Regions from separate parts of the Shewanella sp. P1-14-1 genome, predicted to be linked through region 3. Evidence: predicted binding sites of a transcription regulator. Region 3 holds the regulator's gene; each other region holds the start of a gene.
The links. The regulator LexA, encoded in region 3, represses DNA repair genes until DNA is damaged. The targets are predictions, from matches to a motif close to TACTGTATNNNNATACAGTA.

Region 1 (11,311 bases), on a different contig from region 3:
CAAATCGCTTATGACGGCGCTAAAGCCCAACAATTATCATCTAAAGCAGGCGCTTTATTACAGCAGGCTGAACAATTAAGTCCCGATAACCCTCGAATTGCATTAGTTAAAGCTATGAGTGCATTTTACACGCCTGCGCAATATGGTGGAGGTTACGACAAAGCCAGTGAGTTGGCCTCAATAGCCATTGCACGCTATCAAAACCCTTGTGATGAGATCTGTTGGGGACATGCTGAAGCTTACACTTGGCGAGGTCTTGCCAAACAAGAGCTCGGTCAACAAGACGCTGCAGAGCAGGACTGGCAACAAGCGTTAACCATTAATCCAGACTATGGTTGGGCTAACTTCCTGCTAAACCCAACCTCTACAGTGAATGCTAGTCAATAATGCCACGGGGCCTGTAAGCTACTGCTACCCATTGCCGATGGGTTGCAGTATGCTAACTTGTTAAGGAAAGGTTATGAATACTCAAGATACTGGCAATCAGTCTGCTCAAGGAATGGTTCACACGGATATGACCACTAACGAAAACAACCACCCAGAAAAAGCCTACAAGCAAAAAACGGCTTGGGTCTATTTGTTAAACCTCACTTTTTATTTCATACCTATTTGGTTTATGCGTGATGATGTTATGCGTGTAAGCATTAGTCTATTGCTATTAATTCCGTTCTTATACGGTTATTTTTGGGCTTATAAAAGTAGCCAAGCAAAAGCCATATACCCTATATCCTTAATGATTTCGACTGCGGTTATCGCCAGTTTATTTACCAGCGGCGGAATTTCATTTTTTAGTTTTGCGGGCTTTTTTATTGGTTTTTTTTACTCATTACGCACCAGCATTATCAGCTTTATCGCCATCAGTATTGGGTTATGGACACTAAACTATTTTGTAGGGTATCCCGCATTTTATTTCCCGCTATACGGCATGTTAATCGTGTTTGTGGTGGGATTATTTGGTGTAGTAGAACATAACAATGAGCGAATTAGACGTCAGCAACGTCAATCAAATGATGAAATTGCCAGTTTAGCGACTGCCCTTGAACGAGAAAGAATTGCTCGAGATCTTCACGATATTATGGGTCACAACTTATCGTCTATCGCCCTTAAAGCGCAGTTAGCGGAAAAACTCGTTGAAGCAGGAAACCTGCCTTTAGCAAAAGAACATTTGAGTCAATTAGCAGAAATAGCCAGAGACAGCCTTAGTCAAATCAGACAAACAGTATCGGATTATAAACATAAAGGCTTGGCTGACACCTTACAGCAATTAACCGCATCCCTTCGAGAGCAAAGCATAGAAGTGAACGTCAACGGTCAACTGCCCGAGATGCCCAAGTTATATGAATCACAACTAGGGTTAATGTTTACTGAACTAGTCAATAACATGCTCAAGCACGGCACCGCAACTGAATGTTGGTGGCAGTTTAGCCATCAAAACAACACCCTAAACGTACGTTTATCTGATAATTCATCAACACAGGCGATAGTGGAAGGGAATGGACTAAAAGGCATCGCAGAACGGGCTCAATTGCTCAAAGGCGCATTTAACTATCAAATTACCGATGGTTATCAGTTCACGATTTCATTGCCTCTTTCTACCGATAAGGACAGCTGATTCATGAAAATTTTACTGGCAGAGGATCAAGCTATGGTGAGAGGAGCGCTTTCAGCACTGCTCACTCTTAGCAATGATGAAACCATTGGCCCAGTTGAAGTCACAGAAGCCGAAGACGGCACTCAGGCTATTGCGTTACTCAAACAACACTCGTTTGATTTACTGCTCAGTGACATCGAAATGCCAGGGCATACAGGCCTTGAATTAGCGCAATGGCTTAAAGAACAGCAAGGTGCAGCACTGCAAACCAAAGTCATTATCTTAACCACCTTTGGTCGAGCCGGTTATATCAAGCGAGCGCTTGGCTGTGGCGTCGATGGCTTTTTATTAAAAGATGCCCCCACAGAAAGTTTATTATCGGCAATCAAGCAGGTCATGGCTGGCAAAAAGGTGATCGATCCTGAGCTTGCAATCAGTGCCATCGGGGATATTGATCCGCTAAATGATAAGGAACGAAAAGCGTTACGATTTGCCAGCGAAGGATTATCTACCAGTGATATTGCCGCAAAGCTGTTCATTGCCGAAGGGACAGTCAGGAATTACTTGTCTGAAGCGATCAGTAAGCTTAATGCCAGTAATCGTATTGATGCTGCCCGTATCGCTAAACAAAAAGGCTGGTTATAGCGTTGCTTAGCTGCCAAAAAGGGGAATATTATTGCCTTGTATTCAAACTCTGCTAAGATAGGCATAAATATCTGTATATATTTACAGTACTATTGTCTCTAGCAAGCATTCTCACTCGATAGTGAACTGTATAACTTATTGGATAACTCTGTTAACCCTTGCTAGCATGATAGCGCCAACACTCGACAATATGAAGGCATTGTGGATTTGCAACCATTGGATCAGGTTCCTATTACCGACTTAAAAGGCGTAGCCAAAAAAGTCGCTGAAAAACTCGATAAGCTGGGTATTAAAACAGTACAAGATGTGCTGTTTCATCTGCCTATGCGCTACGAAGATCGCACCCAAATCTATCCCATTGCGAGTTTATATCCTGCCATGTATGGCACTGTCGAAGCAGAAATCATTTCTACCCAAATTGTCCCTGGCCGCAAACGCATGCTGACCTGCACTATTGCAGACGACACAGGAATGCTAACCCTACGTTTCTTTAACTTTTCAGTTGCCCAACGTAATGGCATGCAAAACGGCGCGATTATTCGCGCTTATGGTGAAATTAAGCGCGGTAAAAGACACTTTGAGATTATTCATCCCGAATACAAGATAATCAAAGAAGGCGAGAATCCAGCATTAAGTGATTCACTGACCCCCATTTACCCTTCAACAGAAGGTCTTAAACAAGCCAGTTGGATTAAACTAACCGAACAAGCACTGACTCACCTAACTCACGGCGGGTTAACCGAGTTGCTCCCCGCCGAGTTGCAACCCAATAATATGAGTATTAGCCATGCTTTACAGTTAATACATAGGCCTCCCAATGACATCGAACAAGCTGACTTGGAGATGGGGATGCATCCAGCTCAGCAGCGGTTAGTGCAAGAAGAGTTATTGGCGCACAATTTAAGTATGCTAAAGCTGCGTCAACGTAACAACCTTGATAAAGCTGTCACACTTTCGGCAACAGGCCAACTACTAAACCCGTTTTTAAAAGCCCTGCCCTTCAAACCCACAGGGGCTCAACAGCGAGTGGTCGCAGACATAAGCCGAGATATTGAGAAACCAACACCAATGATGCGTTTAGTGCAAGGTGATGTCGGTTCAGGAAAAACCTTAGTTGCTGCACTGGCAGCGCTACAAGCCATTGAAAATGGCTACCAAGTGGCGATGATGGCACCCACCGAATTGTTGGCTGAACAACATGCTATTAATTTTGCAGCGTGGTTTGAGCCGCTCGGACTAAAAGTCGGCTGGCTTGCAGGTAAACTAAAAGGCAAGGCAAGGGCTCAATCACTAGCGGATATCGCTGATGGTAGCGCCAATATGGTCATTGGCACCCACGCCATCTTCCAAGAGCAAGTCAATTTTGACAAATTAGCACTGATAATTATCGATGAGCAGCATCGCTTTGGAGTGCATCAACGGTTGGGCCTACGTGAAAAAGGCATTAGCCAAGGTTTTCATCCTCATCAATTGATCATGACAGCCACTCCGATACCTCGCACATTAGCAATGACAGCTTATGCCGACTTAGAAACCTCTATCATTGATGAGCTACCACCTGGCAGAACGCCTGTCAGTACAGTTGCTGTGAGTGATAATCGCCGTGATGAAGTCATTGAGCGGGTCAAGCAAGCAGCCTTAAACGACAATCGACAAATTTATTGGGTCTGCACCTTAATTGAAGAATCTGAAGTGCTGGAATGCCAAGCTGCTGAAGATACAGCAGAAGAGCTCAGTCGTTTATTACCAGAGCTCAACATTGGTCTGGTGCATGGACGAATGAAAAGCGCAGAAAAACAGCAAATAATGGCTCAATTTAAAGCGGGTGAGCTACATTTACTAGTGGCAACCACTGTGATTGAAGTTGGTGTTGATGTACCCAATGCCAGTTTGATGATTATTGAAAACCCCGAAAGGCTGGGCTTAGCGCAATTACACCAATTACGTGGTCGTGTCGGTCGCGGCTCAGTCGTGAGTCATTGCCTACTGCTTTACAAAGCGCCATTGTCGCAAACAGCAACAAAACGACTTGGTGTATTAAGGTCGAGTAATGACGGTTTTGTTATTGCCCAAAAAGATTTAGAGATCCGCGGCCCAGGTGAAGTGCTCGGCACTCGTCAAACTGGGCTGGCAGAAATGAAAATAGCAGATTTGGTCAGAGACCAGTATTTAATTGAAAACACCCAAAAACTTGCCGCACATGTCATGCGACAAGTACCTGAAAATGTTGATGGCATCATTCACCGTTGGTTAGGTGATCGCCAGCAATACGTACAAGCATAAATTATTGTTAACTTAGGTCTATTATCACTAGACAAGCGTTAATAATATTGCAGAATGAGTGATGAGCTTGAGGCTAAACAATATTTATCTCGTGTTCAGTTCCACTTTTGATGTTTAAAGCTAAGGAATAGAAATGCAAGTCAATCAAGAAGACAGAGCAACACCACAATCGAGCCGTGCAGGTGGCAGCAATGCAGGTGTTATCGGCGTAACCATTGCCGTTATTTTGGCTGGTGCAGGTTATTTCTATTTCACGTCAGAGCCGTCTGAACCTGAGGTGATAGCCCCAACACCAGTACAATTGCCAGAGCCGGTGCCTGAACAGCCCATCGAGCAAGAGCCAATTGAAGAAGTGATTGTTGAACCAGAAGTGGTAGAGCCGACCGAAATCATTCCAACAGAACCTGAAGTGGTCGTTGAACCACTACCAGCACTGACCGAAAGTGATGATTTTGTAGAGCAAAAAACCATTGAAATGGCTGATGGAATGAAAATCGAATCCATCATCCTTAAAAAAGACATTGCTCGCCAGTTTGTGGTATTTGTCGACAACATGGCACAAGGTGAAGTCATTCATAAAGCCAGCCCTTTAAAAGGTCCTAAAGACAGCTTTAGCGTCAGTGAAATTACCGACAAAATCTACTTAAACCCAGACAGCTACCACCGTTATGATCTCTATGCAGACATGATAGCGGGCATGAATGATGAACAGTTAATCAGTACTTTTGAAGAGTTATCGCCTTTATTTGACGAAGCATTTGAAGAACTTGGTTATAGTGACATGAGCTTCAATGAACGTATGGTAGAAGCATTTGATGTGATTTTGGCAGCCCCCATTATCGAAGATCCAATTGAGCTGTCATCAATCAGTGTTAACTATTTATTTGTTGACCCTAAACTTGAGTCGCTACCTAACATTCAAAAATTAATGGTGCGCATGGGGCCTGAAAATACCAAGAAAATCAAAGGTGCTGTAAGAAAGCTTAAACAACAGCTAAACAACTAGCTTTTGTAGGTATTTTTAGTACTAGCCAACCTATCGCAGCCAAACCCTAATCGAATAAGAGCAAGTTACTCGATTAGGTTTGCAGTTCAAGCACCCACAAAATAGCGACCTTATGTCGCTATTTTTTGTTTTTGTGATGCTAAATATTACGGTACAATTGCTGACGTTATTAAATTAACAACAAGCTGCCATATTCATAGCGTCCAAACCCTATCGATGTGGCCATCTCAGCAAGGGATACCTGAGTCGTACCAGAGGCAATGTAGTGCAATTAGTATTTGATATTCTTTCATGGGGCGCATGGTCTCTAGACTTTCAAGATAAAGAAAGCTGGCGCCAATGGGATAATGCTGCCAACCCAACTACAGAAAATAAAACCTCTCCCGCTTTAGCTCACGTGCCAGCCATGCAACGTCGCCGTTTTAGCCGCTTAACTAAAATGATGCTGACTGCAGCCCATGACTGCCAACCCGCAAAACATTGCCGCAGCGTGTTTGCTTCTCGTCATGGCGAACTCACTCGCACACTGGGTTTATTACAAGATATTGTTGATAAAGAAGCGCTTTCTCCATTAGCTTTCAGCCAGTCAGTACACAACACAGCCAGTGGCATTTACGGTATAGTGAGTGGCAATACCGCAGCTTCAACTTCTGTTGCAGCAGGTGAAGAAAGCCTATCCCAAGCCATGATTGAAGCATTTGCGCAGCTAGCTGAAAACCCGGAACCGGTTCTGCTTGTCTTTGGTGACGATCCTGTCCCGCCTATTTACAATCAATACACCCAAGAATATGAATTACCTTTGGCAATGGGCTTATATCTTGCCCCAGCCAACAGCACTGAGCATCAGCACACTGTTCTAGGTCAATTGACGCTATCAAACGGCAATACAAACGAGTCCCAGCCAATCAGTTATGCGCAATTTATTCATGCTATTGCTTCGCAAACTTCGCTAACAGGTCAATTGGCTCATTGGCAGTGGCAATTGACGCCACAATTAGATCATGACCACACGACCCAGCGACATGAAAGTCGTTGATATTATAAGTTGCAGAGTATGACGAATAAAAACAGCGCAGTAGAGTTCCCTGAACCGGCCCCTTACTTAACGGGGCTAGCATATGTACCTCGTTGGATAGGTGGCACCTTATGTTATGTTGTTTTTGGTTTAGGTGGACTATTAAGCTCGCTCACTGTTTTACCTGTATTACGTTTGTGGCCGGGTACAAAACAGCAACGAATTGCCAGAGTACAAAAAGCGGTCCACATTATGTTTAAAGGTTTTGTGTGGATGCTCAGTGCAACCGGAGTCATTAAAGTCAGTACCAAAACGCTCCCTAGCTTAAGCGAGGCAAAAGGAGTGATAGTGGTGGCTAATCACCCAACCTTGGTTGATGTGGTGGTGTTAATCAGTTTAATGCCCAATGCCGGTTGTATTGTTAAACAAGGATTATGGCGCAACCCCTTTATACGCGGTGTATTAGCATCAGCAGGGTATATTCCTAATCGTGGTGCAGACTTGTTACTAAAAGACTGTCAGCAAGTGTTAGCAACAGATACAAACTTAATTATTTTCCCAGAAGGCACTCGTACCCTTGTGGGGGCTAAAACAAATCCATTTGCACGTGGCGCTGCAAATATCGCATTACGTACACAAACTGATATCATGCCAGTCATACTTCGTATTGATGTGGCCGGACTGACAAAGCAGCAACCTTGGTACGAACTACCAAGGCAAACAATCAATATGTCTGTAGAAATGGGCGCACCTTTTGAGTACCTAAGGTATGATGCTAGTCAAAACAATGAAGCTAAAATGGCCAGAGTTCTGACAAGAGAGTTGCAGCAGTATTACGCTGAGCAACTCACAGCATTACCGCCATTACGCAACATGAGCAAACATTAATTACACCAATCACAATTAGAATATTAATATGAATTTACACAACGAAATTAAGCAGCTCATTATTGACTGCCTCGACTTAGAAGATGTCAGTATCGACGATATTGAAACTGACGCACCACTATTTGGTGAAGGCTTAGGATTAGACTCAATCGATGCGCTTGAGCTAGGTTTAGCAATTAAAAAGCAATTCGATATCAAAATAGAAGCTAATTCAGAAGCAACTAAAGCACACTTTTACAGCGTAGCAAGCTTAGCTAGCTTTATTGAATCACAGCGTTCTTAGGAGTCATCATGGAAAATCGTGATCAAATCCTAGACATGTTGACGCAAATTTTAGTCAATGATTTTGAAATTGAAGCAGAAGATATCACCTTAGATGCTTCACTTTATGAAGCACTTGATTTAGACAGTATTGATGCTGTGGATTTAGTGATAAAGCTTCAACAAATGACCGGAAAAAAGATTCAACCAGAACAATTTAAAACAGTGCGTACAGTTGAAGATGTCGTTAATGCGATTGAAGGTTTAATGAAAGATTAATGGTGCTAGTACTGCAAATTATCACCGCCATCGCACTTATTTGCTACCCGATAGCGGTGTATTTAGGTTTGCAGTTCTTACCACCAGGCGCAATAGCATTACTGCTTTGTGCTGTATTAATTGCGCGACTTGCGCTGAGTAAGCAACAACTTAAGTCTATGGCGCTGCCGCTACTGGTGGGCATTGGACTCACAGCTGCGAGCTTTATTGCTAAACGCAATGATTGGTTACTGTTCTACCCAGTGGTGATAAACCTCACCATGCTAGGGCTATTTAGTTACTCACTAAAACAAGGCCCAAGTATGATTGAACGTTTGGCCAGATTAAAAGAACCAGATTTACCTGATTCGGCCATTGGTTATTTAAATAATGTTACCCGTTTATGGTGTGGATTATTTATCATCAATGGCAGTTTCGCGCTCTACACTGCACAGTTTGCCTCGCTTGAATGGTGGACGCTTTATAATGGATTCATTGCCTATATCCTCATGGGTTTATTACTCGGTGGAGAATGGTTATATCGCAAATTTTGGTTGAAAAAACATGAATAACTTGCTGATAAACTGGCTACATAATGGCCCTAAAACGCAACAATTAATTAGTTTCAATCATCATGACATTGTGACGGGTTCACTGTTTACAGCCCATGTTGCCCATCTATTTGAACAACTTAATGCCAGCCCGATCAAACGTTGGTTACTCGCAGCTGAAACCAGTGATTTATTTGCTGCTGGCATGTGTGCAGCCTTGCTTGCAGGTAAGCAAGTGGTTTTGCCCGCTAATATCCAAGGTGGCACGCTAACTGAGCTAAACCATGCCTTTGATGGGGTAATTTCAGATCAACCTCTTAGTGAAGTTAAGCAATTTATTTTGCTTAAAAAAGAGCTCGGCCTTGCCAATAAATCTTGGCCTGAAACCAGCCAAATTGGCGAGTTAGTTTTATTCACATCAGGGAGTAGCGGCGAACCTAAAGCCATTGCAAAGTCAATTGAACAACTGGATGCTGAAGTCAGCATTTTAGAACAAACCTTTGCATCTCGACTGCCACAGTGCAGCGTTATTTCTACCGTTTCACATCAACATATTTATGGTTTGTTATTCAAAATATTGTGGCCTTTAGCTGCAAGTCGTCCGTTTTTAAGTGATCTCGTTGAATACCCTGAAACCTTAAGTTACTACATCGCCTTAATGCCGAACTTATGCTTGATAAGTAGCCCAGCCCAATTATCACGCTTGCCAGAAGCTTTGGAGTTTGAACAACAACAGTTAGCACCAAGTCTGATATTCAGTTCAGGTGGCCCTTTGTCATACGATGCCTCTCAGCACATTCATACCTGCTATGGTCAGTTCCCTATAGAGGTCTTTGGCAGCACAGAAACAGGCGGTATTGCCTATCGACGTCAAATGGAGCCAAACAGAACTTGGCTTCCTTTCAGCTGCGTTGAGATATGTGAGAATGATGAAGATGGTGCATTGATGCTCAAATCACCTTATTTACCTGCCAGTAATGGATGGATGAAGTGTGATGACAAGATTGAATTAGCTGAAGATGGCCGTTTTACCTTGTTACACCGACTCGACCGAATCGTAAAGGTGGAAGAAAAACGTTTATCTCTAGCGCAAATGGAAGGCTTGCTCTGCACTCATCCGTTTGTGAAAGAAGCTGCTGTGGTTCAACTAACCGAGCCAAGAATCATGCTAGGTGCGGCAATTTGCTTATCTGAAGAAGGATTAGAGCAGCTTGATGATGCCGGTAAATTAAGTGTCAATAATCACCTTAAAAAGCATCTATTAAGTCAGTTCGAACGAGTCACGTTACCACGCCGCTGGCGCTATCCTGATACATTACCGCTTAACGCACAGGGTAAGCGTGTACAAACCGATCTATTAGCAGTATTCAATGATGATTAAATCAGCGTTACCCCAAATATTAGCGCAACACAGCAATGAAGATGAGATCTGTTGGCGGATCTTTGTGTCTGCCGAGTTAGATTATTTTAAAGGCCACTTTGAAGAACAAGCCGTATTACCTGGCGTCACCCAACTTGATTGGGCAATTCAGCTTGGCTGCCAAGCATTTGGATACGAGCCTACCGTTGCCACGCTAGAAGTGCTTAAATTTCAACAATTAATGTTACCTGATACTGAAGTTGAGCTATTCATTAGCCATAATGCCGCCAAGTCAAAATTAACCTTTAGTTATCGTGATGGTGACAAACGGTTTGCTTCAGGCCGCATCGCATTAGCTTTGGCCTCTGCAACATGCAATAAGGATAGCCAATCATGAAACTGGCTCTGATTATTCCCAATTATAATCATCAACAAGCCATTGCTGACACATTAATCGCTTTAGCACCTTTAGGCTTGCCTTGTTATTTAGTTAACGATGGTAGTAATGATGAAACGCGTTATTTATTGCAATCATTAGCAGATAAGTATGATTGGGTAACCTTACTAACGCATCCCTTTAATCGAGGTAAAGGCGCAGCAGTTACCACAGGTCTGCGGGCAGCTTATGCAGATGGCTATAGCCATGCTTTGCAAATTGATGCCGACGGTCAGCACTGTCTAGATGATATTCCAGCCATGATTGAAGCCGCATCAGAACAACCTGTTGCGTTGATTTCAGGCAAACCCGAATACGATGAGTCAGTTCCTAAAGGGCGTTTATATGGCCGTTATATCACCCACTTTTGGGTGTGGGTTGAAACCCTGAGTTTTGATATTCAAGACTCAATGTGCGGTTTTAGGGTTTACCCTCTTGCTGCTACAGAGCAGCTATTTAAACAGCAAGCGTTAGGCGAACGCATGGACTTTGATATTGAAATCATGGTCAAGCTGCACTGGCAAGGTGTACCAATCAAGCATATTTCTACCAAGGTGATTTACCCTGAAGATGGCATTAGTCACTTTCAAGGTATTAAAGATAATGTCCGCATTTCAGCAATGCATACCGGCTTATTTTTCGGGATGCTAAAACGTTTGCCGCAAATTCTGTCAAAAAAAAACGCTAATAAGCACTGGTCAGCTATGGGTGAGCGTGGCAGTTATTGGGGAATTAAGCTCATTGCTGACAGCTATCGTTTAGGCGGTCATTGGCTTTGTAGAGCAATCATGTACCCTGTGATTTGCTACTTCTTCCTTACTGGCGTAACCGCAAGAAACGCCTCCATGGACTTTTTACGTCGAGTTAAGCGTAAACATCCGCAGCATGAACAATTATCTGATCCTGTTACTTGGCGAGACAGCCTGAAGCACTTTTTTGCTTTTGGAAATGCGGCACTGGATAGAATCGATGCATGGTGCGATCGTATTAAACTGGCACAGGTAGACTTTCCTGACA
Region 2 (11,311 bases), on a different contig from region 3:
CTACTCCAATAGATGTATATCTAGGTGTGAGTATGTTTACTGCAATCGTTTTGATCTTAGTATTAGTGATCCTATTCGCTAAATCTAAGCTGGTTGCAAGCGGTGATATCACTATCTCAATCAATGATGATAGCGACAAAGCAATTAAAACAGGTGCGGGAAGCAAGTTACTTGGCGCATTAGCTGATAACGGTATTTTCGTATCAAGTGCCTGTGGTGGCGGTGGCTCTTGTGGTCAGTGTCGTGTGAATGTGAAATCAGGTGGTGGTGATATTTTACCGACCGAGCTTGATCACATCAGTAAAGGTGAAGCTCGTCAGGGTTGTCGTTTAGCCTGTCAGGTTAACGTTAAAACTGACATGGATATCGAACTTGATGAAGAAATCTTCGGCATCAAGAAGTGGGAATGTGAAGTTATCTCTAACGATAACAAAGCAACCTTCATTAAAGAGCTTAAGCTACAAATTCCTGATGGCGAATCAGTGCCTTTCCGCGCTGGTGGTTACATCCAAATTGAAGCGCCAGCTCACCATGTTAAATATGCAGATTTTGATGTACCTGCAGAGTATCGTGGCGACTGGGAGCACTTTGGCTTCTTCAACCTTGAATCTAAAGTTGATGAAGAAACTATTCGTGCATACTCAATGGCTAACTACCCAGAAGAGTTTGGAATTATTATGTTGAACGTGCGTATTGCTACGCCGCCTCCACGTAACCTAACTCTACCTTGTGGTAAAATGTCTTCGTACATTTGGAGCCTGAAAGAAGGTGATAAAGTCACTATTTCTGGTCCATTTGGTGAGTTCTTCGCAAAAGAAACTGATGCTGAAATGGTGTTTGTTGGTGGTGGTGCTGGTATGGCACCAATGCGCTCACACATCTTCGATCAACTTAAGCGTCTTAACTCTAAGCGTAAGATGAGCTTCTGGTACGGCGCACGTTCTAAGCGTGAAATGTTCTACGTAGAAGACTTTGATGGCTTAGCTGCAGCAAATGAAAACTTCGAATGGCATGTTGCGTTATCTGATCCGCAAGAAGAAGATAACTGGGACGGATACACGGGTTTCATTCACAACGTATTGTATGAAAACTACCTACGTGACCATGATGCGCCGGAAGATTGTGAGTTCTACATGTGTGGACCTCCAATGATGAATGCTGCTGTTATCGGTATGCTTAAAGACTTAGGTGTTGAAGATGAAAACATCTTACTCGATGACTTTGGTGGCTAATGTGCTAATCGCAAATGATTAGATATAATCCTAAAAGACATTGAACGTCATAAATTGCAGCTTGCTGACACGGAGGTCATCTTCGTTAAGTAAGCTGCATTTTTTTATGTTAGATAACCCTAATTTGAAGTTTGAGATGATTAATATTTCTTTTAAAGCACTGCTTGTATCTTTGGTTGTATTACTTCTAACTGCTTGTGGAAGTGAAGACGATATTGTGTCGTTATCGGGCAATACTATGGGAACGACTTACCACATCAAAGTGGTGAGAAATGATCGCTTACCGACCACCCAACTATTGCAAGCGGAAATCGACATTGCGCTTGAGTTAGTGAATGACCAAATGTCGACTTATCGACCTAAGTCAGAATTGTCTCGTTTCAATAAGCTGTCAGTAAACCAAAGCATCACTGTTTCGGAAGATACCATCAAGGTATTTAAAGAAGGGGTACGATTATACAATGTGACAGGTGGTGCGTTAGATATCACATTAGGCCCACTGGTTAATCTTTGGGGGTTTGGGCCAGACAAGCGCCCTACGGAAATACCAAGCCAAGAAACCATTGATATCGTTAAAGCAAAGGCTGATATTCATGGCTTTACCATTAATGGGCTAAAGATTACTAAAACTAACCCCGACTTGTATGTGGATTTGTCTTCACTTGCTAAGGGTTATGGCGTAGATAAAATAGCTAACTTACTTAATAAGTATCAGGTAGCGGGTTACTTAGTTGAAATTGGTGGTGAGATCAGTGTTAAAGGTGTGAAGGATGATGGTTCGCCTTGGCGTATTGCAGTTGAAAAGCCAACGACTGAGGGTGGCGTCATCCAGCAGGTCGTAGAACCTGGCAATATGGCTTTAGCTACATCAGGTGATTACCGTATTTATTATGAAGAAGAGGGTGAGCGATTCTCGCACCTCATCGACCCTAGAACGGGTTACCCAATTAAACACAAGTTAGCTTCAGTCACAGTATTACATCCTAGTAGTATGACTGCTGATGCGTATGCTACGGCAATGATGGTACTGGGTACCGAAGCGTCATTGGCACTTGCTCATGAGCAGAACTTACCAGTTATGTTGATTGAGAAAGATGACGACCATTACGAAGTCTTTTATAGTGAAGCTTACGGGCCTTATATTCAGTAAGTGGCGATTAAGCTTTATTGGCAATACAATGATAAAGAAGTATAAGTGAGAAATTATGATGAGTACCTTTATAGCGGCCTTTGTCGTGTTGTTATTATTTTTCCTATTAATGTCTGTTGGCTACATTATTAAGCGTAAAGCTGTAGAAGGCAGTTGCGGTGGTCTTGGTGTTCTTGGCATCGAAAAAGCTTGTGATTGCGATGATCCGTGCGATAAAAGAAAACGTCGAATGGCGGAATCTGAGCGTGAAGCTAAGCTAAATCAGAACCGTATTATTTAACCTTTATCTCATCGCGATACTCAAAGCGATTTAGCGGATCTAGGTTAATTAAATAGCCCAATGAGGTTTATCTCATTGGGCTTTTTTATGTCTGAAATAGTTTGTCATCTCATTCGATACAAAATTTACAAAAATCTTTTTAGGTAACATTTTACGATTAATCTGTGATCAAGCGCATGTAGCGTTTTTGTATTTTTAACCTATAACCGTGATTCCATTGAAGTTAACGGTATTTAAACTAAAGTGAAACTAGTTAATAACCTAAGTTGTAATGATAATGATTATCACTAATCAAGTGTATGATTTTAAAGGGTATTTGTAATTAATGAACGTATGTACTATCCTGTTGGAAATTGATCCAGATCAATCTTGAATTAAAGGACAGAATTATGAAAGGCCACCCTAAAGTAATTAGTCAGCTGAATAAAGTGCTGACGTGTGAGTTAACTGCCATTAACCAGTATTTCCTACATGCACGCATGTTCAAACATTGGGGTTTAGAAAACCTGAATGAAAAAGAATACAAGAAATCGATTCAAGATATGAAGCATGCCGACAAGCTAATTGAGCGTGTGTTATTTCTGGAAGGATTACCCAATTTACAGCAACTCGATAAGTTACGTATTGGTGAGCATTGTGAAGAGATGCTTGATTGTGACGAGCAAGCGTTAACCGAGCAGCTTGTCGTACTGAAAGAAACCATCAAGTTGTGTGAAGCAGAGCGTGACTATGTGAGTCGTGATCTACTTGAAGATTTACTCGAAGATGAAGAAGAACATCTTGATTGGATTGAGTCTCAAAAAGAACTAATCAATCAAACAGGTATTCAAAATTACCTTCAATCACAAATTAAAGATTAATAGGAATTTAACATGAAAGGTCATCCAGAAGTTATTGCAGCGCTAAACGCACTATTAACCGGTGAATTGTCGGCGATGGATCAATATTTTGTTCATGCTCATATGTATGAAGATTGGGGATTTGATGAGTTATACACTCGTATTCTTCATGAATCAGACGATGAAAAAGCGCATGCTGCCAAGTTAGTACAACGTATTTTATTCTTAGAAGGTACTCCAGACGTTGCGAGTCGTGAAGCACTCAACATAGGTAAAGATGTTGAAGAGATGCTGAAAAATGATTTGAACTACGAGTATGCCGTTGCTGATCATTTACGTGAAGTCATTGCACTTTGTGAAGAAAAAGAAGATTTCCAAACTCGTGAAATCTTAGAAGTATTATTAGATGATACTGAATCAGATCATATGTACTGGTTAGAAAAACAAATTCGACTGATTGATCGTGTTGGATTACAGAACTATTTACAGACGAAAATGTAAAAAGTCACTGGTATTAACAAGCCCAACAATGTTGGGCTTTTTTGTTTTTATACTAAGTTACTTGGTGAAAAAGTCACTATAAAAGGGCTTAGATAAATAATGTGTAACAGACATCTCCGTAACTAAATCACCATGTTAAGTCGCAAACGCTTGTTGAAATAGCTAATTTCGGTTCATTGATAAGCAGATTTGATTCAAATATCAGCGTTACTAGTGTTATTATACGACACTGTTTATTTATACAGTGATTTTATCCATCTGCTATGATAAATTAATTAATCAGTTAATGAGCTAGAAAGAGCTTGCTTGAAAATGGTCCGTAAAATTATTCATATCGACATGGATTGTTATTTTGCAGCGGTGGAGATGAGAGATTTTCCAGAATTGCGTGGCAAACCCTTAGCTGTGGGGGGCAGAAGCGATCGCAGAGGCGTGATCAGCACGTGTAATTATGAAGCTCGCCAGTTTGGTGTACGCTCTGCTATGTCGAGTTATCAGGCGTTAAAATTATGCCCAGATCTCACTTTAGTGCCAGGTCGAATGGATGTCTATAAATCAATTTCCGTACAAATTAGAGCTATCTTTCATCGCTATACCGATTTAGTTGAGCCTTTATCTTTAGACGAAGCCTACCTAGATGTCACGGACTGCCATGCTCACAAGGGTAGTGCCACTTTAATTGCTAAGGCGATTCGTCAAGAAATACTCGATGAAACCGGGTTAACAGCATCAGCAGGTGTTGCGCCCATTAAGTTTCTTGCCAAAATTGCTTCAGATTTAAATAAGCCCAATGGGCAGTATGTTATCCCTCCTGAAGATATTAACGCCTTCGTAAAGCCATTAACGCTGAATAAAATTCCTGGCGTGGGTAAAGTGACCTCGGCAAAGCTAGCCGCCCTTGGTCTAACAACTTGTGAAGACGTGCAACATTACCCAAGTGATAAACTGATTGCAGCATTTGGTAAATTTGGTCGAGTTCTGATTGAACGTGCGCAAGGTATCGATAATCGGACAATCAGCCCCAATCGAGTCAGGAAATCGGTCGGAGTTGAAACCACACTAGCACAAGATATCTTTACGCTTGAGCAGTGCAATAATGTCATGCCGCAGTTAATTCAAGAACTCATTGCTCGAGTTCACCGCAGTGCAAAGGATAGGCAAATTCATAAGCAAGTGGTTAAGCTTAAGTTTAATGATTTTAAACAGACCACGATTGAACACCGTAGTGATGAAATATCATTGAACCTGTTTCATGATTTATTAAGCCAAGCTCTAGCGCGAGCAAATGGCAGGGGGATTCGTCTAGTCGGCGTGTCGGTCGGATTAGCTGATATTGAAATTGATACCAAGGATAAACAGTCGAACACTGAACAACTTGATTTAAACTTTTAAGCGGATGCGTATTTTACTGACTACTCGCTTCGCTTAAATGAAAAAGGCTGCCTTTCTCAATGAGAATGGCAGCCTTTTTGACGTTTTTACTAATTAGTCTTTTGCTGGAATACGTTCAAGTACCGCAAGCAGTAACTCCCAGTATTGTCCAACGGTTGTGATATTAACCATTTCATCAGGACTATGCGGGAAGCGAATTGTAGGACCAATAGATACCATATCCATAGTCGGGTAGGGTTCTTTAAACAGACCACATTCAAGACCTGCGTGGATCACCATGATCGTAGGGTCTTTTTTATAAATGTCGTTATAAGTGTCACGAACTATCGCCATTACAGGTGAGTTATTATCAGGTTTCCAGCCAGGGTATGCGCCTGAAAGTTCGATACTTGCACCTGATAAGTTAGCTAATGCTGTTAACTGAGTTTCGATTTCTTCACGACCGGAGTTTATTAACGAGCGGATAAGGCATAGGACTTCTACAGACTCATTTTCAGTGTTGATAACACCGACATTCAGTGATGTTTCTGTTACGCCTTCAACTTCATCACTCATACGCATAACGCCATTCGGGCAAGCATGAAGTAAGTCAATTAAGGTATTCTGCGCTTCTTCGCCGATGACCTTTTCTGGTGTCTCGATTGATTCAAGTGTCAGTAACATGTCAGGATCGGCAATCGATAGCTCTGCACGTACTAAGGCTTGGAACTCAGTAATCGCTTGTTCAAGTTTTACTTGGTTTTCACTAGGTAACATAAAGCTGATATTCGCTTCACGAGGAATCGCATTACGTAATGAACCACCAGTAAAGTTGACTAATTCAAGTGCTAAATCGTCCGCATAAATGAATAGGAATCGTGCTAATAATTTATTCGCATTACCACGACCTAAATGAATGTTCACACCAGAGTGACCACCTTTAAGTCCCGACAAGGTTAATTTGAAGCTAGCATTGGTTTGCTCAGGGGCTTGCCACGACATCGGCACGCTTATTTGCGCATCGACACCGCCAGCGCAACCCATATAAATTTCGCCTTCCTGTTCAGAATCGGTATTAATTAAAATATCAGCATCAAGCATGCCTGCTTCGAGTCCAAAAGCGCCGGTCATGCCAGCTTCTTCATCAATAGTTAACAAGACTTCTAATGGGCCGTGTTTAATGTCATCAGCACCTAACACTGCAAGAGCTGATGCCATACCGATACCATTATCAGAGCCCAATGTGGTGCCGTTAGCTTTTACCCATTCACCATCGACATAGGCTTCAATAGGGTCTTTTTCAAAATCATGAACTTTGTCTGCATTCTTTTGCGGCACCATATCAATATGGGCTTGAAGTACCACGACTTTTCTATTTTCCATGCCTGGGTAGGCTGTTTTTTTGATGATAAGGTTACCGACCTTATCTTCAATAACGCTAAGATTTTTTGATTTTGCCCACTGTTGAATGTGCGCACTTAAAGCATGTTCAAACTTTGATGGATGCGGGATAGAACAAATTTGTTCGAACCATTGCCATAGTGGCTGAGGGTATAATTGATTAATCGCTGTCACGGAGACTCCCTTATAGTTATGAGGTGGGAATAGATGAACCACAGTTTACCATAATGATTTGTACAGACAGTGATCTGGATGATTTGATTGTTCGAAACCTGACTAAAATCTGTAAATAAATATTAACCATTTTACAGAGTAAAAATATGTACTTTGCTCACTTATAGCCGCTATTATCAATGGATATAAAGCGCACTAAATTTCTCATACCTTACATAATAAAAATCAAAAGGAAGGCTCATGTTGCAAGCAAATGTTGTCGATGTAAAAAATGAAGATGCGATATTTGAAGGACAAGGCTGGGATGCCGTCATTGTTATCACCACTGACTTAAATGACATCAAACAAGATGAAATTAAATTGTTAGCCAGTCACGGCAAACAAATTGATAACCGTATTGGCCAAAGTGCCACCTTATTATTTGCTCCGGGGTTAGCGGGTGGAAGGTTAATTATTTCCCCTGTAAGCGCAGCGTCTAATGAATACAGTGATGTTAGCGTGTTTGCTAAAGCGGCTAGAGAAGGGCTTGCTATTGCAAAAAGTGCAGGCGCAGTTAAACCGTTATTAGTTGTTAATCAACAAAACCAAAGCCGCTACCAATATGCTCAACAAGTGTCAGCTTTAGCTTGTGGTCAAGAGTTATGGCAATCACTAGAGTTAAGAGAGGCGACTCAAGCTGAAGGGCAATCTATACAAGCATCAGTCACTGAAATTGGCTTGTTAACCAGTCAGTCTGAAGGTCATTCATTTAGTGATCTAATCAATGCTGTTGAAGCCGGTAAAATTTTAACTCGAGATCTGTGTGGTACAGAGCCTGAAAGAATGGCCGCCCCAGCTTTTGCTGATTATTGTGTTGATGCATTCACAGGATCTGGTTTATCTGTATCTGTAATAGAAGAGCAAGAAGAGCTTGAACGTGATTACCCATTACTTTGTGCGGTTGGACGGGCTTCTTTCTCGGTGCAAAGGCATCAACCACGCGTTGTCAAAGTTGAGTATGTGGGTGAAGGTACTATCGAAAAAACCTTATTCTTTGCTGGTAAAGGGGTGATCTACGATACCGGTGGTGCTGACATTAAAGTTGCAGGTGGTATGGCTGGCATGAGCCGAGATAAAGGTGGCGCTGCGGTAGTCGCAGGTTTAATGAAAACATTATCTATTCTAAAACCAAAAGGGCTGCGAGTCGTGGCCGAATTAGGGTTAGTCAGAAACAGCATTGGCAGTAATGCATTTGTCCCTGATGAAATTATTAAAAGTCATGCAGGTGTCAGGGTTCGCATTGGTAATACCGATGCAGAAGGGCGCCTAGTGTTGGCTGATTTATTGTCACATTTACGTATAAAAGCGACGACTGCAGTCAACCCTCAATTATTTTCTGTGGCAACATTAACTGGGCACGTAGTACGTTGTTACGGCGGTTATACCGCTGTTGTAGAAAATGCTGTAGCAAAAAAAGTGGGTATTAGCCAAGACTTAGAACAAATATCAGCCTTATGGGGTGAATCATTTGAGGTTTCAAGGTTGCGAAGTGATGACTTTAATAAAGTGAATAATATTTCTGGAGAAGGCGAATTATTATCATCCAATAATGGCCCATCAGCCATTACTGCTCGAGGACATCAATACCCTGCTGCCTTCTTAATAAATGCATCAGGCCTTGATAATCATGGGTTGAATTCGTCACAACCTATGCCGTTCGCTCATATTGATATCGCAGGTAGTGCAACAGAAGGACACCCTTTATATGGCAAACCGACAGGTGAACCTTTGGTAACTTTATTACAGAATGCGATAAAATAAGTATCTAGTTGTATTATTTTTGTTCAAGCACAATATGTAGTGGCTTTGTCACTTAGGTGACAAAGCTTAATATTTATAAAATGACTAAAAACTGTAATAAATTTCCCTTTTTAAGGTTTTTTTTAAATAATTAAAATAATACTTGTAATTAAATTACATTTTGGTATTATTGTTCTCGTTGAAGAGCAACGGTGCTTTTCAATTCTAGTTAATCCAGGATGGATAAAGTCTCCAAGGAATCGAGTGATAAGTTGTCTCAACGGATTGAGAAAAGTAAGTTCCAAGGAACCGAGCCCAGCAAGACTAGGTTTTAAACAACTTTATTTGGAGTATTTACTATGTCTTATACAGGCAATCAATATATTTATTGGCAAAACACTTGGTTAAGTTCTAATGCTTTAGCTGGTGGTTTATATGCCATGACCTTCAAGGGCTAACCCATCCTTGATTGTAAGTTTGACCCGTATCAACCCTTTTTTCTGTCGTCTTTTAGGCGAATTTAGACAAACGATAAATTAGTTCTCTATTGCTAATTTATATTGAAGTTTTATCACTTAATTGTGATGCAGTTTTCCTCTCCCCATACTGGAAAACTTTTTAACTTGTCAGCCTGCTCTTTGAGCAGGCTTTTTTTTTGCCTGCCTAACACGTCTTACTTCAAATCAAACGATTAAATTGTCTTTCTTACAAATATGAGTGTTTATAGTGTGAACATGGCTATACGCCATATAAATACCTATAATCGCGTTCATTAAAGTGTCATATTTTGATGTGCTTTCAGTCCGTTATTTGACCTTTAGCCCAATTAAATCACGCTTATTAACTCCCTTTTTTAAGGATTTACGTTTCATGTTAGAGAAACTGTTCAAGCTAAAAGACAATCAATCTAGTTTAAAACAAGAAGTTATCGCAGGTATAACCACCTTTTTGACAATGGCTTACATTATTTTTGTCAATCCAATGATGTTAGCTGATGCAGGCATGGATCAAGGTGCTGTTTTTGTTGCGACTTGTTTAGCCGCTGCAATTGGTTGTCTTATTATGGGGTTGGTCGCTAATTATCCTATTGCTTTAGCTCCTGGAATGGGATTAAACGCCTTTTTCACATACACAGTTGTAGGGGAAATGGGTTATAGCTGGGAAACAGCACTCGGCGCAGTGTTCATGTCTGGTATCTGTTTCTTAGTATTGTCGCTGGTAAAAATTCGAGAGTGGATTGTTAATAGTATTCCGATGAGTTTACGACTTGGTATTGCCGCAGGTATTGGTCTTTTTTTAGCTTTTATTGGCTTAAAAGCAGCGGGAATAGTCGTGGCGAGCCCAGCGACCTTAGTTACCATGGGAGATATTACGTCGTTTCCGGCTGTGATGGCGGCACTTGGTTTTTTCCTCATTATTGCAATGGTACAACGTGGACTTAAAGCATCGGTTATTTTGAGTATTTTCATTGTTACCATTCTTGGTTTGATTTTTGGTGATGTCACTTATGGCGGCATTGTGTCTATGCCGCCTTCAGTTGCGCCGACATTCATGAAAATGGACCTGTCTAGCGTACTGGAAATCAGTATGATTTCGGTGATTTTTGCGTTCTTATTTGTCGATTTATTTGATACATCAGGTACGCTGGTTGCAGTTGCTCAGCGTGGTGGCTTTTTAGATGAGCAAGGCCGCCTTCCAAGAGTCAAGCGTGCATTAAGTGCTGACAGTTTGGCGACAGTGGCTGGTGCGACTTTAGGTACATCAACAACAACCAGTTATATTGAAAGTACAGCTGGGGTGAGCGCTGGTGGAAGAACCGGCTTAACTGCGGTTGTCGTTGGTCTTTTGTTTATTCTTTCTTTGTTTTTTGCCCCGTTAGCTGGGATGGTTCCGGCTTATGCGACTAGTGGTGCATTATTTTATGTTGCCATTTTAATGATGTCTGGTTTAGTCAATGTGGAATGGGAAGATCTTACAGAAGCAGCACCAGTGGTGATAGTGTGCTTACTAATGCCATTGACGTTTTCTATCGCTAATGCGATAGGTTTTGGCTTTATCTCATATGCCGTCATTAAGGTATTAACGGGCCGCTTTAAAGATCTTAACTTAGGGATTTTATTCATTGCATTATTGTTTTTAGCTAAATTCATTTATGGCTAAAATGGTATGTAGCAGTCGTTATCGCGTGTAAAGCAATAATCGATGGCTTTGTTATGTTTATATTAAGGGTTATGTAATGCATAGCCCTTTTTTGTGCGTCATCTAAAATTTAACAGTGAATATATTTATCCCTAGTAATGGATAGCTGTTATTTTCTGTATTTATTAGGTATAAAAATCTTTCATTAAACAATTTTTGTTGGGATAAGGTACAAATGGGTTACCAGCGGATCGTAATCAAGTTAGGCACCAGTGTGCTCACATCAGGCAGCAGAAGCCTTGATAAAGCGCATATGGTTGAATTGGCTAGGCAAATGGCTTTGTTAATGCGCTCAGGCGTTGAAGTCGTATTATGTACTTCAGGCGCAATAGCTGCCGGACGTGAACATCTGCAATACCCCGTACTTCCCGATACGATGCCCAAT
Region 3 (11,311 bases):
TAATGCCCTTCTGGCATAGGCATATCATCAGGATGCCATTGAAATAACGCTTGATAAAATCCTTTTGCGGAATACCAATCATGAGTGGCCAGTTCCACCCAGCAAGGCTGACCTTGCATGTAGTGAGTCACATTCATAAACCTATCCTTGAAATGTATATTTGCTCAGTGCGATTAACGGCAAAGTTATCTGATATTCACTATCAAGACTAAAACTGACACTGCAAATATTTTGGAAATCATGTCTATAGTTAAGACCGTTTTAGTTAGCCTGTCGAGGGAATAATCAGTTTAATTTGCACCATAAAAAAACGCCCTCTTGCGAGAGCGTTTTTAACGCGATATACCATTCAAACTTTGGTTGTATAACCCGAGGTTATATTGACCAGATGTAGTATATTTGCGACTTCATTCTGATAATAATTCCACGTATCACATCTAAAAATGCGAGGAACTCAACAGGTTTAGCCGCCGATACCCATGCTAAGCCAACAGAGCCTACTGGAATATCAAAGCCTTCAGCCTCATGCAACTTTAAGCGCACAAAGTGATGCTTGTTATTAATGTTCTGCCCCGTTGTTTGTCTAACATTGTCATCTCGAGCCAACAAACTACCTTGGGCTTCACCTGTTGCTTCAATAATCCCTTCAACTTCTGCATTGAAAATTTTGCTAGGATATACTGCTGAAGCAAACTCTGCCATTTGGCCAACTTTCACATTACGAATCGCTTGATGATTCACCCGCATAAGCACGTACTTTTCATCGGTATACATTTGGATACGAGGTGCGACCCCCACATACTGCCCTTCACGCATGATGAAGTTCGTTAAATAACCATCTGCAGGTGCAAAAACCTTGGTATTGTCCAAGTTCCATTGCGCCTGAGCCACATTTTCAAGTTCACTGTCTAAATCAGACTGACGGCTTTTTACTGTTAAGTGTGCTTTTTGAATATCTAACTTTGCTTTTTGTACTTGCGTATTCGATTTGGCAATTTGTGTCACATACGAATCCACTTTCGCTTGCGCTAAATCGACAGCCGTTTGTTGCTCATCTAGCTGACTTTCAGTAATGGTGTCAGCCACTTTACTGTTTTGTTCAACATAACGATTCATGGTGGTTTGCTTCCACACCAAGTCTTTTTTACTCGCATGCAGTTGGTTTTGATTAATCGCAACATCAGACTGCGCAGCGTGTAAAACTTTTTCAGCGATACCTATATCTTCTTTAGCAAGTGACAATGCAACCTTAGCTGTTTGTTGCTGCACTTTAGCCTTATTCAGCGCTATTTGATAAGGCTCATCATCTATCTCGTAGATTAATTGCCCTGCTGTTACTCTTTGATTAGGTTCGACATAGATACCTTTTACATTACCTTTAATTTGTGTCGAAGCTGGACGCAATTGAATATGCGGAGATTGCACAACAGAGCCACCTGTAATATCCATAGGCGCATAGTTTAATAGTCCTACCCATACAAACAGTAACCAGCCAGCACCGCCTAAGTATGAAAAAGCTTTTGTGCCTTTATTCCAAGGCATACCTATCAAGCGTAAAATATAGATGAACAACGCCCAAACTGCTAAACCTTCAATCATGAGCTAATCTCCTCTTTTGCTGGAGTGGCGGTAACAGGCTCTTCCCGTTCATTCTCTCGCCAAATATCTCTGATCCTTCTTAATGCTTTACCACTATCAATAAACGCGACCATGACTGCTAACACCCAAACCCAATGCCAGATAAACCCTATCCATGTGAGCGCAGTAATCAGTCCTATTTGTTGATGTTTTTCTTTGTGAGCTTTATGAATCGGCAACTCGTGAACTTTCCAAAAACCGAATCCTGCGGCAGCGACAGCCCCGACCAATACAACTAAAGCCACACCATGAAGTGCAACATCAACTCCAGAATCGACGAATGGCATACTGAATAAACTCATAGTGATTGCACCTCTTGTTAACTTAGATGCTGCGTAGTGTGCACCCAAACGACAAAACCACAACACAAAGTAACCATACGTATCAATTATCAATGTTTTTTGATATATATAGTTACTTAAATATCATCTACCGATCCTAAGCACTTAACGAGAAATTGACATGGCATTTGAAGTTTCATTTATTCGAGTTTGCTGTATTTTACCCGTGCTAAAAGGGGTTGAAGCCCACTATGGCATCACAGCAAAGGATCTATCGATCCCTCAAAGCTTGTTGAATGAGCCCATGACATTAATCCCTTTCTCGGAAGTATCAATGTGGCTGAGTAAGATTGAGCAATTATCGAATGTTCAAGATTATATGTTGACGCTCCAACACTACTTAACCGTCAACCAATTTAATATGCCTAACAACTGGTTCTTGGCGACTCCAGACTTGGCAATTACCTTTCGGCGCATTAACTATGCCATGGCTTGTTTTCATTCAGGTGCAAGTTACTACGGTGCTCAGTCGAATAAGATTATTAAATGGTGCTATCGCAATAACTATGTCAGCGGCAAAGCCAAATCCCATGACTCGCTCCGCATAGCCTTAACACTGCTAAATACCTGCAAGCACTTTTTAGGCAAAGACTTCACCCCGATTAAAGTGATGCTCAGTGGCCCCGCCATTAACCAACAGGAGAGCGAAGCAGTATTTGGAACCAAAGTGACCTGGAATGCGCCGCAAACCGAGATATGGCTTGATGTCGACTCCTTGATTAGCTCTGAACAACACTTTTTAGCTTCGCTATCCACCTCCCAACATATTCAGCGCAATAACAAAAGTAGTATTAGCCTCAATCAACTCGACTCATATTTAAATATGCCTCAACCCCATGACACGCCTAAAGTGCTTTATGAGCTGGTGAATTACATACGTTTTTATGGTTTACCCACATTAGATTCCCTTTCGGAATTATGTGGTTTTTCGAAACAACAATTACAGCGACGATTGCAGCGTAATGGCTTTAGTTTTACAGAGTTAATGCGCTATATCTTAGGAAATTTAGCAGTGAAATATATGCTTGAAGGCAAAGAGGTTAAAGAGATTTCGCAGCTACTTGGCTATGCCAGTGTTCGCAGCTTCAGTAAAAGTTTTAGGCGATTACATCATCAATCACCGACTCAGTACGTTGAAAAATTGCATCAAAAAAGCCCTCAATAGAGGGCTTTTTTAGATTATCAATATTGCGTATAGCTTATCGATAAACAGGTAATAAATCAGCCATTGCCAATAAGTGACAAGCTGCTGTTAGCACACCAAAAAGAATCACTACAACCACTAGCGGCGTACCACCAGGAACTCTAAAGCTATTCTCATCAGGGAACATTTTACGTGACTTATACGCCATCATCGCTGGCACAATAGCAGCCCAAATTGTCGCGGCAAGAGCGGCAAAACCAATAGCGATTAAAAAACCATCTGGGAATAATAAGCCTAAGATGGTTGGCGGTATAAAGGTCACTGCAGCGGTCTTGATTCGGCCATTAGCCGATTCATCAAAATCAAATAAGTCTGCTAAATAATCAAACAAGCCTAAGGTCACCCCTAAGAAAGATGACGCAACGGCCAAATTAGCAAACAAAGTTAACATGGTATTTAGCCAAGCACTGGACATCACATCTGACAATGCCGCAACCAATACGCCCATATTCCCACCTTGAGCGATAATATCGCTAAAATGACTACGAGGAATATTGCCCATGGTGGCAATTAACCAGCACGTGTAAATCACTAACGCGATAAAGGTACCGATACAAATCGCCTTGATAATCACATTAGGCTGCTTGCCATAATACTTAACTAAGCTTGGCACATTGCCGTGATAACCAAAGCTTGTCAGACCAAAAGGAATGGCAGCTAAAATATATGGAGCAAAACTCGCCTGTCCGTCAGGGACTAACAAGTTCACGGTTTCCACATCAATCAGCAAATTACCGACGGCTAAAAAGAAAGTAATGATCATCCCGCCAAGCATTACTGTCGTAATACGGTCGACCACTTTAGTGCTAATCATCACAATCGCAGCAAGCACAAGGGCAAAAACTAAGCCTGCAATACTTTGTGGTAAATGAATGCCCATACCTGACAAGGTGTGGTTCACAATAGAGCCACCACCACTGATATAAGCGTAAGTCAGAATATATAATACGAAGGTAATGGAAAGCCCATTAACTATCCGCCAGAATTGGCCTAATGTCACTTTGGTTAACGTGTCGAAACTGTCGCCAGGTTTAAAATGCAAGTTGGTTTCAAGTAGCATTAAGCCTGACACCAACATACAAAACCAAATACCGATTAGCATGGCAATGGAATAGCCAAACCACATACCAGCACTGACAACAGGAAGGGAAAACATACCGGCACCGACTGTGGTACCGGCAATAATCATAGCACCGCCTAATAATGATTTATTGTGCGGTTGTGATTGTGTTGAACTCATAAAGTTAGTGGTTACCCATGTTCCATAGTGACGCTATCTACTATGGTTTTACGAACAGATAAACGCAACATACCATTGGCATGGTCGCGAATTCGGATGACAGCAAACTGATTGTCATTACCCGACAAGTGCCCTAATTCTTTTAATTTTACACTCAAATTATTGTAGAGTTTTTTATCATAAAACTCTGGCGCAGTAATTCCGTGTAAAGCACCTAAACGCTGAGCTAATAAGTGGCTCGCGCTTTCTAGATCTGAACGTTCAATATCCGGTTTATAAGCCAATAAATTAAAGATAATCGCGTAACGTTGTAATGTCTCACTGACAGTTTCAGACAATAACATTAACTGGGTAATATTACTTTGATTGAGTTCAAACTCGTCTGTACCCGAAATAAGCTTTTGCTCAACAAATAAGTTTAATACGCTATCAATGTAAGCGGGTAAGTCTTCAATCCCCATAAACAACTCAGCTTTGAGTAGCGGGTAGAAGTCATTAACGATTTCATGAATTTTTTGACGATTAAACTCTTCGTATTGCACCAAGCAACTCGCAATTAACGAAGGAACTGCCATTAAATGGATGATGTTATTTCGGTAGTAGCTCATCGCAATTGCTGAAGACTCTTCAATCGCAATAATTTCACCAATTTGATCAGTGTGCGAAGTAAACTTTTTCAGTGATAGACATTGATCAACTAATTCACTAGCACTGCCTTGAGCTACTGAGGTGTAATCAGTGTAAGGTACTTCTTTCATCAATTTAAGATATAAATCTAGCTGACGTTCCAGCTCTGTGCGCTCTAATGCATTTTGTTCAGCGGCTAATAACACCATACTGGTTAACGTAACAGAGCTCGCAGCTGCTGCACTGTTAATGTTGGTCATCACTTTATTGGCTAATTGATTAACCGCAGGCGTTAACCACGTTGGTTTTTGCTCAGGATCTTTAGCCACTTCTTCACGCCAATCTGGCGACTGCTGATTTAAGAACTGCTGTACGTTAATTGGCTCACCAAAGTTAACGTAACCTTGTCCAAAGTTACCCAACTTACGCAATGCACCAAATACTTGCCATACAGATTCTTTTTGCTTTTTCTTACCGCTTAATTCTTTATGATAAGTCGACACTTCCATGACATGATCGTAGCCAAGATACACTGGCACTAAGGTCACAGGACGCTCGATACCCCGCAATACGCTGTTTACCGTCATGGCTAGCATGCCCGTTTTAGGAGCAAGTAGACGACCAGTACGTGAACGACCACCCTCAGTGAAATACTCAACTGAATAGCCTTTAGCAAATAGTTGATCTAAATACTCTCTGAATACTGCGGTATAAAGCTTATTACCGTTAAAACTACGACGGATAAAGAAGGCACCACCACGGCGGAACATTGGACCTGCCGGCCAAAAGTTAAGATTAATCCCTGCCGCAATATGCGGTGGAACCATGCCTTGATAATAAAGAATATATGACAGTAATAAGTAATCCATATGGCTTCGATGACACGGCACATAAACGATTTCATGACCATCATGATGCAGTTTACGAACTTGCTCCGCACTCTTGATGCTAATACCACTGTATAACTTGTTCCAAAGCCAAGTTAAGAAACGCTCAGCAATACGAATCAAGTTATCCGAATAGTCTGCTGCGATTTCATCAAGGTACTCAATGGCTTTTTCACGTGCCTTTTCTTCGGGAATTTTTTTGTTAACGGCTTCTTCTTGAATGGCACGCTTGATGGATTCTGACTTTAACAGCGAATTGAACATCGCTTGACGATTAGGAAGCTGAGGCCCCGTCATCACTTTACGTTGACGGCGAAAATGCACACGAGCCACACGGATAAGCTTATGCGCAATACTGACATCTGTACCGTGTTCATCAGCCATATAACGCAGCGACATGGCATTAGAAAATTGAATGAAATTATGGCGACCTAAAAATAGAATCATTAACCATTTACGTAACCATGTTGGGTTTTCACGCTCAAAAACAGCAGCGGTCATGGTGTCATCTTCTTTACCTGGGATACGACCCCAATATAGGCTTACAGGCACAAGCTGGATGTCGAGTTCTTTGTTCTTTTGGTGTAATTCGAGCAACTTAGTAAAGTTTGCTACAAATTTATCGCTACTATGGCGCTTACCAAACAAGGGTTTACGCCCTTCCACACACACAATTCTAGGGGTATTGAAACCATCAACATCTAACCGTTCATACGGACTTGGCAAGTTATATTTAGCTGTCATTTCATGTAAGGCAGCAATATCACTCAGCGACTCCGTTTTCATCACATAGACCACTGGTTTGTCAGGATCTAAGTTAAGGTCAGCGAACGGATCCTCAGGCACAACAACACTGTGTACCATTAATTTCTGAATCCAACGTAATGATTTAGCAATGATAGAATCTGGTTTTAGCATGGGTCTTCGCATTATCAACAACGATTTATTGCGCATAGGATACCAGAATATCATTCAGTTACACTAACCTCGGTAAATCTAGTTAACATTTAAGTAGCAAGTTTTGTTGGTTCTAACATCAAGTATCAATCACTTAGTAAGTAGCAAAACATTTAGGTACAGTACTGTATAAATAGACGGTATCCAGTACTTTTTGGCTTATTCACTTGAGTCATCAATAATAAAACACACTAATTTACCGACGACCCACAAAAACAATAAACCACTGATTTTATTATCTTTAAATAACTAAAAACTTCGATAAAAATTCATATCTATTGCTTTATCAGCAAAAAATGTTGGTTAATACTTGCGCGACCAAAGATACTGTATATAATGACAGTCACTGTATAAAAAAACAGGAATCAACATGAGACCTTTAACGCCACGACAAGCTGAAATTCTAGAATTAATTAAATGCAATATTGCCGAGACAGGTATGCCACCAACTCGTGCAGAAATTGCCACTAGATTAGGCTTTAAAAGTGCTAATGCTGCAGAAGAACATTTAAAAGCACTCGCTAAAAAAGGTTGCATTGAAATTATTCCAGGTACCTCTCGCGGTATTCGTATGGTCCAAGAAGAAGAGGAAGTCGAAGAAGGCTTACCACTGATTGGTCAGGTTGCGGCTGGTGAACCAATTTTGGCGTTAGAACATGTTGAACAATACTTTCAAGTTGATCCTGAAATGTTTAAACCCAATGCTAATTTCTTACTACGTGTTCGTGGCGACAGTATGAAGGATATTGGCATTATTGAAGGTGACTTATTAGCGGTTCACAAAATGCAGCAAGCTAAAAATGGTCAAGTCGTTGTTGCCCGTGTTGATGATGATGTCACCGTGAAGCGTTTTGAAAAGAAAGGCAACGTTGTTTATCTGCATGCAGAAAACGAGCAGTACTCGCCGATAAAAGTCGATTTAACATGCCAAAGCCTTACGATTGAAGGGCTCGCTGTTGGCGTTATCCGTAATGGAGGTTGGTTATGAACACATTAATAGGTAATGCACCACGTCACCCAGGTTTATGGATGGACATGGCATCAGCAGCTGCGCCAGTAAAGCAAGGTATCGAAACCAAACAAACAGCTAACCAAGGGTTAACTGAATTAACTCAGCTATGCGGCCAGTTAGCCGTATTAAGTCAACAAGGGCGATGGATTGTACTGATTAATCCACCTCACATTGGTTACAAACAAATTCTAGCGAACGCCAATGTCAGAATGGACCGTGTATTACTGGTTCACACTAAAGATGAAGTCGAAACACTGTGGGCAATGGAAAAAGCACTCACAAGTGGTACATCCAGCGCAGTGATTACATGGACAACCCCATTAGATGCTCGTGATAATCGTCGCATTCAATTAGTCGCTAAAAGCGCCTTAGCGCAAGGTGTCATTATTGAAGATGTAAATACTCACTTACGTGATGACCAATTAAACGCCAGTAATCCTGTGACTGCAACTCAATTGAATTTATCTGCATTTCACTAAAGTCTATTTGCTAAAAAAGCCCTTCATTTCGGTGACGGGCTTTTTTTTGCGCCTTTTTTCAGCAAATTAGATGATAAAGTGATCTTGATCAATATTTAATCTCCAAGTAATGTAGTTAACAAGGGAGTAACATTTATTGACCTCTCTTAGTGGTAAAAATGAACATAAGTGATAAAACGCTGTAAAGATTGTGCTGGTACCATGCGGTATAGAAAGCCTTGAATAAAAAGCGTCAATTTAAGAATTGAAAAGTTCAGTATTAGGTACAAGTGTGGCCACCAAAACCCAATAGAATAATCGAGTATTAATACTCACTGCCACCGTGTACTTTGAAGTGATCAAACTTTTTCGGGAATAGAAAAGTTTGCATAGAGCAGAGTATTACTGTGTGACTTTTCCTTGTTGTTATTGCAAATCGCAATTGGCAGAGGAGTAGTCTTGTGAAGCGATTGTTGTATGGATTAATGGTGCTGTTTTTTGCAGTGCCACTTGCAGCGGCTGATATGCCGCTTAACATGACCCAAGGGGTAACAGAGATCAGTGGTAAGGTTTACGACCTCCATATGATCATTCTTTATATCTGTTGTGCTATTGGTGTTGTGGTATTTGGAATCATGATTTACTCCATGATTTATCATAGAAAATCAAAGGGTGCAGTACCTGCTGATTTCCATGATAGTACCAAAGTGGAAATAGCATGGACTGTCGTGCCGTTTCTTATCCTCATTGGTATGGCAATTCCTGCCACAAAAACCCTCATTGCTATGGAAGACCCAAGTGATGCGGAGTTAACTATTAAAGTAACCGGCTCTCAATGGAAATGGCATTACAGCTATTTTAATGAAGACGTCGAGTTTTACAGTTTACTTTCCACCCCTGCCGATCAAATTACTGGGACAGAAACGAAAACTGAAACTTACCTACTTGAAGTCGATAAGCCCCTCGTTCTGCCAATCAATCGTAAAGTACGCTTTTTAATGACTTCAGATGATGTGATTCACTCTTGGTGGGTTCCTGCATTTGCGGTGAAAAAAGATGCTAACCCAGGTTTTATTAATGAAGCTTGGACCAAGATTGATAAGGTTGGTACCTACCGAGGTCAATGTGCTGAGTTGTGTGGTAAAGACCACGGATTCATGCCGGTGGTAGTTGAAGCCGTTTCTGAAGCAGACTTTGAGCAATGGCTAAAAGATCAAAAACAACTAACTGCTGATGCAAAAGCCGCGGCCGAAGCGTCACTGTCGCAAACCCTGACCTTTGATGAGTTGATGGCTCAAGGTGAACAAGTTTACATGGGCCGATGCGCCGCTTGTCACCAACCAAATGGTGCAGGACTACCTGGTGTATTCCCGTCTCTTATCGGCAGCCCAATCATTAAAGGGTCAGTTGCTGGCCACATTGATATTGTCGTCAACGGCCAGCCTGGTACTGCCATGCAAGCCTTCGCGAAACAGCTTACTGCAACAGAAATTGCAGCTGTTGTGACCTACGAGCGAAACGCTTGGGGTAATGATTCTGGTGATGTGGTTCAAGCTGCAGATGTGAACTCTGGTGGGGCACCTAGCGATGCAAGTGATAAGCCAACGCCTGTTACTTTGCCTGCTGAGTTACCAGCGACACAACCTGAGGTAGAACAAGTGGTTGCTGACGTCGTTGAAGAAGCAACGCCTGACGTTGTTATGGATGACTTATCTATGGATGAGCTGATGGCAATGGGTGAGCAAGTTTACCTCAGCAGCTGTGCTGCATGTCACCAAGCCGCTGGTACAGGTTTACCTGGCGCATTCCCTGCGTTAGTGGGCAGTCCGTTAGTCATGGGCCCTGTTGAAGGACACCTTGAAGTGGTTATCAATGGCCAACCTGGTACAGCAATGCAAGGATTTAGCTCCATACTCTCACCTCAGCAACTCGCAGCTGTTGTGACGTATGAGCGAAATGCTTGGGGAAATAATACTGGTGATGCTGTTCAAGCCACCGATGTTGTTGGTCATGGAAAGTAAGGGATACAGATGAGCACAATTACACAAGATACTACCCCAGCTCATGATGAACATTCTCATGACGGCCATGATGATCACCATCATGGCGCGCCAAAAGGCATCATGCGCTGGATATTAACCACTAACCATAAAGACATTGGTTCTATGTATTTATGGTTCAGTTTTATTATGTTCCTCACTGGTGGTGCGATGGCAATGGTCATTCGCGCAGAGCTATTTCAGCCAGGCTTACAGTTAGTTGACCCTAACTTCTTTAACCAAATGACCACAGTACATGGTCTTATTATGGTATTTGGTGCCGTCATGCCCGCCTTCACAGGGTTAGCCAACTGGCTGATCCCAATGATGATTGGTGCACCTGATATGGCACTGCCTCGAATGAATAACTGGAGCTTTTGGATCTTACCATTTGCCTTCGCGATTCTGTTGAGTTCGCTGTTTATGGAAGGCGGCGGCCCTAACTTTGGCTGGACTTTCTATGCACCGCTATCAACTACCTATAGCCCTGATAGCACTGCACTATTTGTTTTCTCGGTGCATATCATGGGGATCAGTTCGATTATGGGCGCAATTAACGTGGTCGTGACCATTGTTAATATGCGTGCACCAGGCATGACTTGGATGAAGTTGCCATTATTTGTATGGACATGGCTAATTACTGCATTCTTGCTGATTGCAGTGATGCCCGTACTTGCAGGTGCGGTTACCATGGTATTAACCGATAAATACTTTGGTACCAGTTTCTTTGATGCCGCAGGTGGCGGTGATCCCGTCATGTTCCAGCATATTTTCTGGTTCTTCGGTCACCCTGAAGTCTACATCATGATTTTGCCATCGTTCGGGATTATCTCGGCCATTATTCCCACCTTTAGTCGTAAAAAGTTGTTTGGTTACGCTTCGATGGTTTACGCCACGTCCAGTATTGC

Region 1: recG (ATP-dependent DNA helicase RecG) is a predicted target of LexA. The motif match lies at 2,306-2,325, and genes of this name have one in related genera.
Region 2: dinB (DNA polymerase IV) is a predicted target of LexA. The motif match lies at 4,230-4,249, and genes of this name have one in related genera.

What each region holds. Positions count from the first base shown of each region.
Region 1 covers NZ_LKTL01000018.1:69,757-81,067, forward strand. Annotated here, with positions in the region: gene AN944_RS13995 (tetratricopeptide repeat protein) at 1-387, shown strand, start outside; gene AN944_RS14000 (sensor histidine kinase) at 461-1,612, shown strand; gene AN944_RS14005 (response regulator transcription factor) at 1,616-2,236, shown strand; gene recG (ATP-dependent DNA helicase RecG) at 2,444-4,519, shown strand; gene AN944_RS14015 (DUF3014 domain-containing protein) at 4,653-5,525, shown strand; gene AN944_RS14020 (beta-ketoacyl synthase chain length factor) at 5,791-6,561, shown strand; gene AN944_RS14025 (1-acyl-sn-glycerol-3-phosphate acyltransferase) at 6,580-7,428, shown strand; gene AN944_RS14030 (phosphopantetheine-binding protein) at 7,457-7,711, shown strand; gene AN944_RS14035 (acyl carrier protein) at 7,720-7,968, shown strand; gene AN944_RS14040 (hypothetical protein) at 7,968-8,519, shown strand; gene AN944_RS14045 (AMP-binding protein) at 8,512-9,879, shown strand; gene AN944_RS14050 (thioester dehydrase) at 9,872-10,255, shown strand; gene AN944_RS14055 (glycosyltransferase) at 10,252-11,311, shown strand, end outside.
Region 2 covers NZ_LKTL01000006.1:76,448-87,758, forward strand. Annotated here, with positions in the region: gene nqrF (NADH:ubiquinone reductase (Na(+)-transporting) subunit F) at 1-1,232, shown strand, start outside; gene AN944_RS05940 (FAD:protein FMN transferase) at 1,369-2,382, shown strand; gene nqrM ((Na+)-NQR maturation NqrM) at 2,441-2,662, shown strand; gene bfr (bacterioferritin) at 3,052-3,522, shown strand; gene bfr (bacterioferritin) at 3,535-4,002, shown strand; gene dinB (DNA polymerase IV) at 4,315-5,394, shown strand; gene AN944_RS05965 (aminoacyl-histidine dipeptidase) at 5,488-6,948, opposite strand; gene AN944_RS05970 (leucyl aminopeptidase family protein) at 7,189-8,748, shown strand; gene AN944_RS05975 (NCS2 family permease) at 9,598-10,887, shown strand; gene proB (glutamate 5-kinase) at 11,102-11,311, shown strand, end outside.
Region 3 covers NZ_LKTL01000019.1:93,854-105,164, forward strand. Annotated here, with positions in the region: gene AN944_RS14695 (VOC family protein) at 1-137, opposite strand, end outside; gene AN944_RS14700 (HlyD family secretion protein) at 376-1,599, opposite strand; gene AN944_RS14705 (hypothetical protein) at 1,596-1,940, opposite strand; gene AN944_RS14710 (helix-turn-helix domain-containing protein) at 2,101-3,144, shown strand; gene mtr (tryptophan permease) at 3,179-4,423, opposite strand; gene plsB (glycerol-3-phosphate 1-O-acyltransferase PlsB) at 4,435-6,855, opposite strand; gene lexA (transcriptional repressor LexA) at 7,265-7,882, shown strand; gene AN944_RS14730 (cell division inhibitor SulA) at 7,879-8,385, shown strand; gene coxB (cytochrome c oxidase subunit II) at 8,826-10,385, shown strand; gene ctaD (cytochrome c oxidase subunit I) at 10,395-11,311, shown strand, end outside.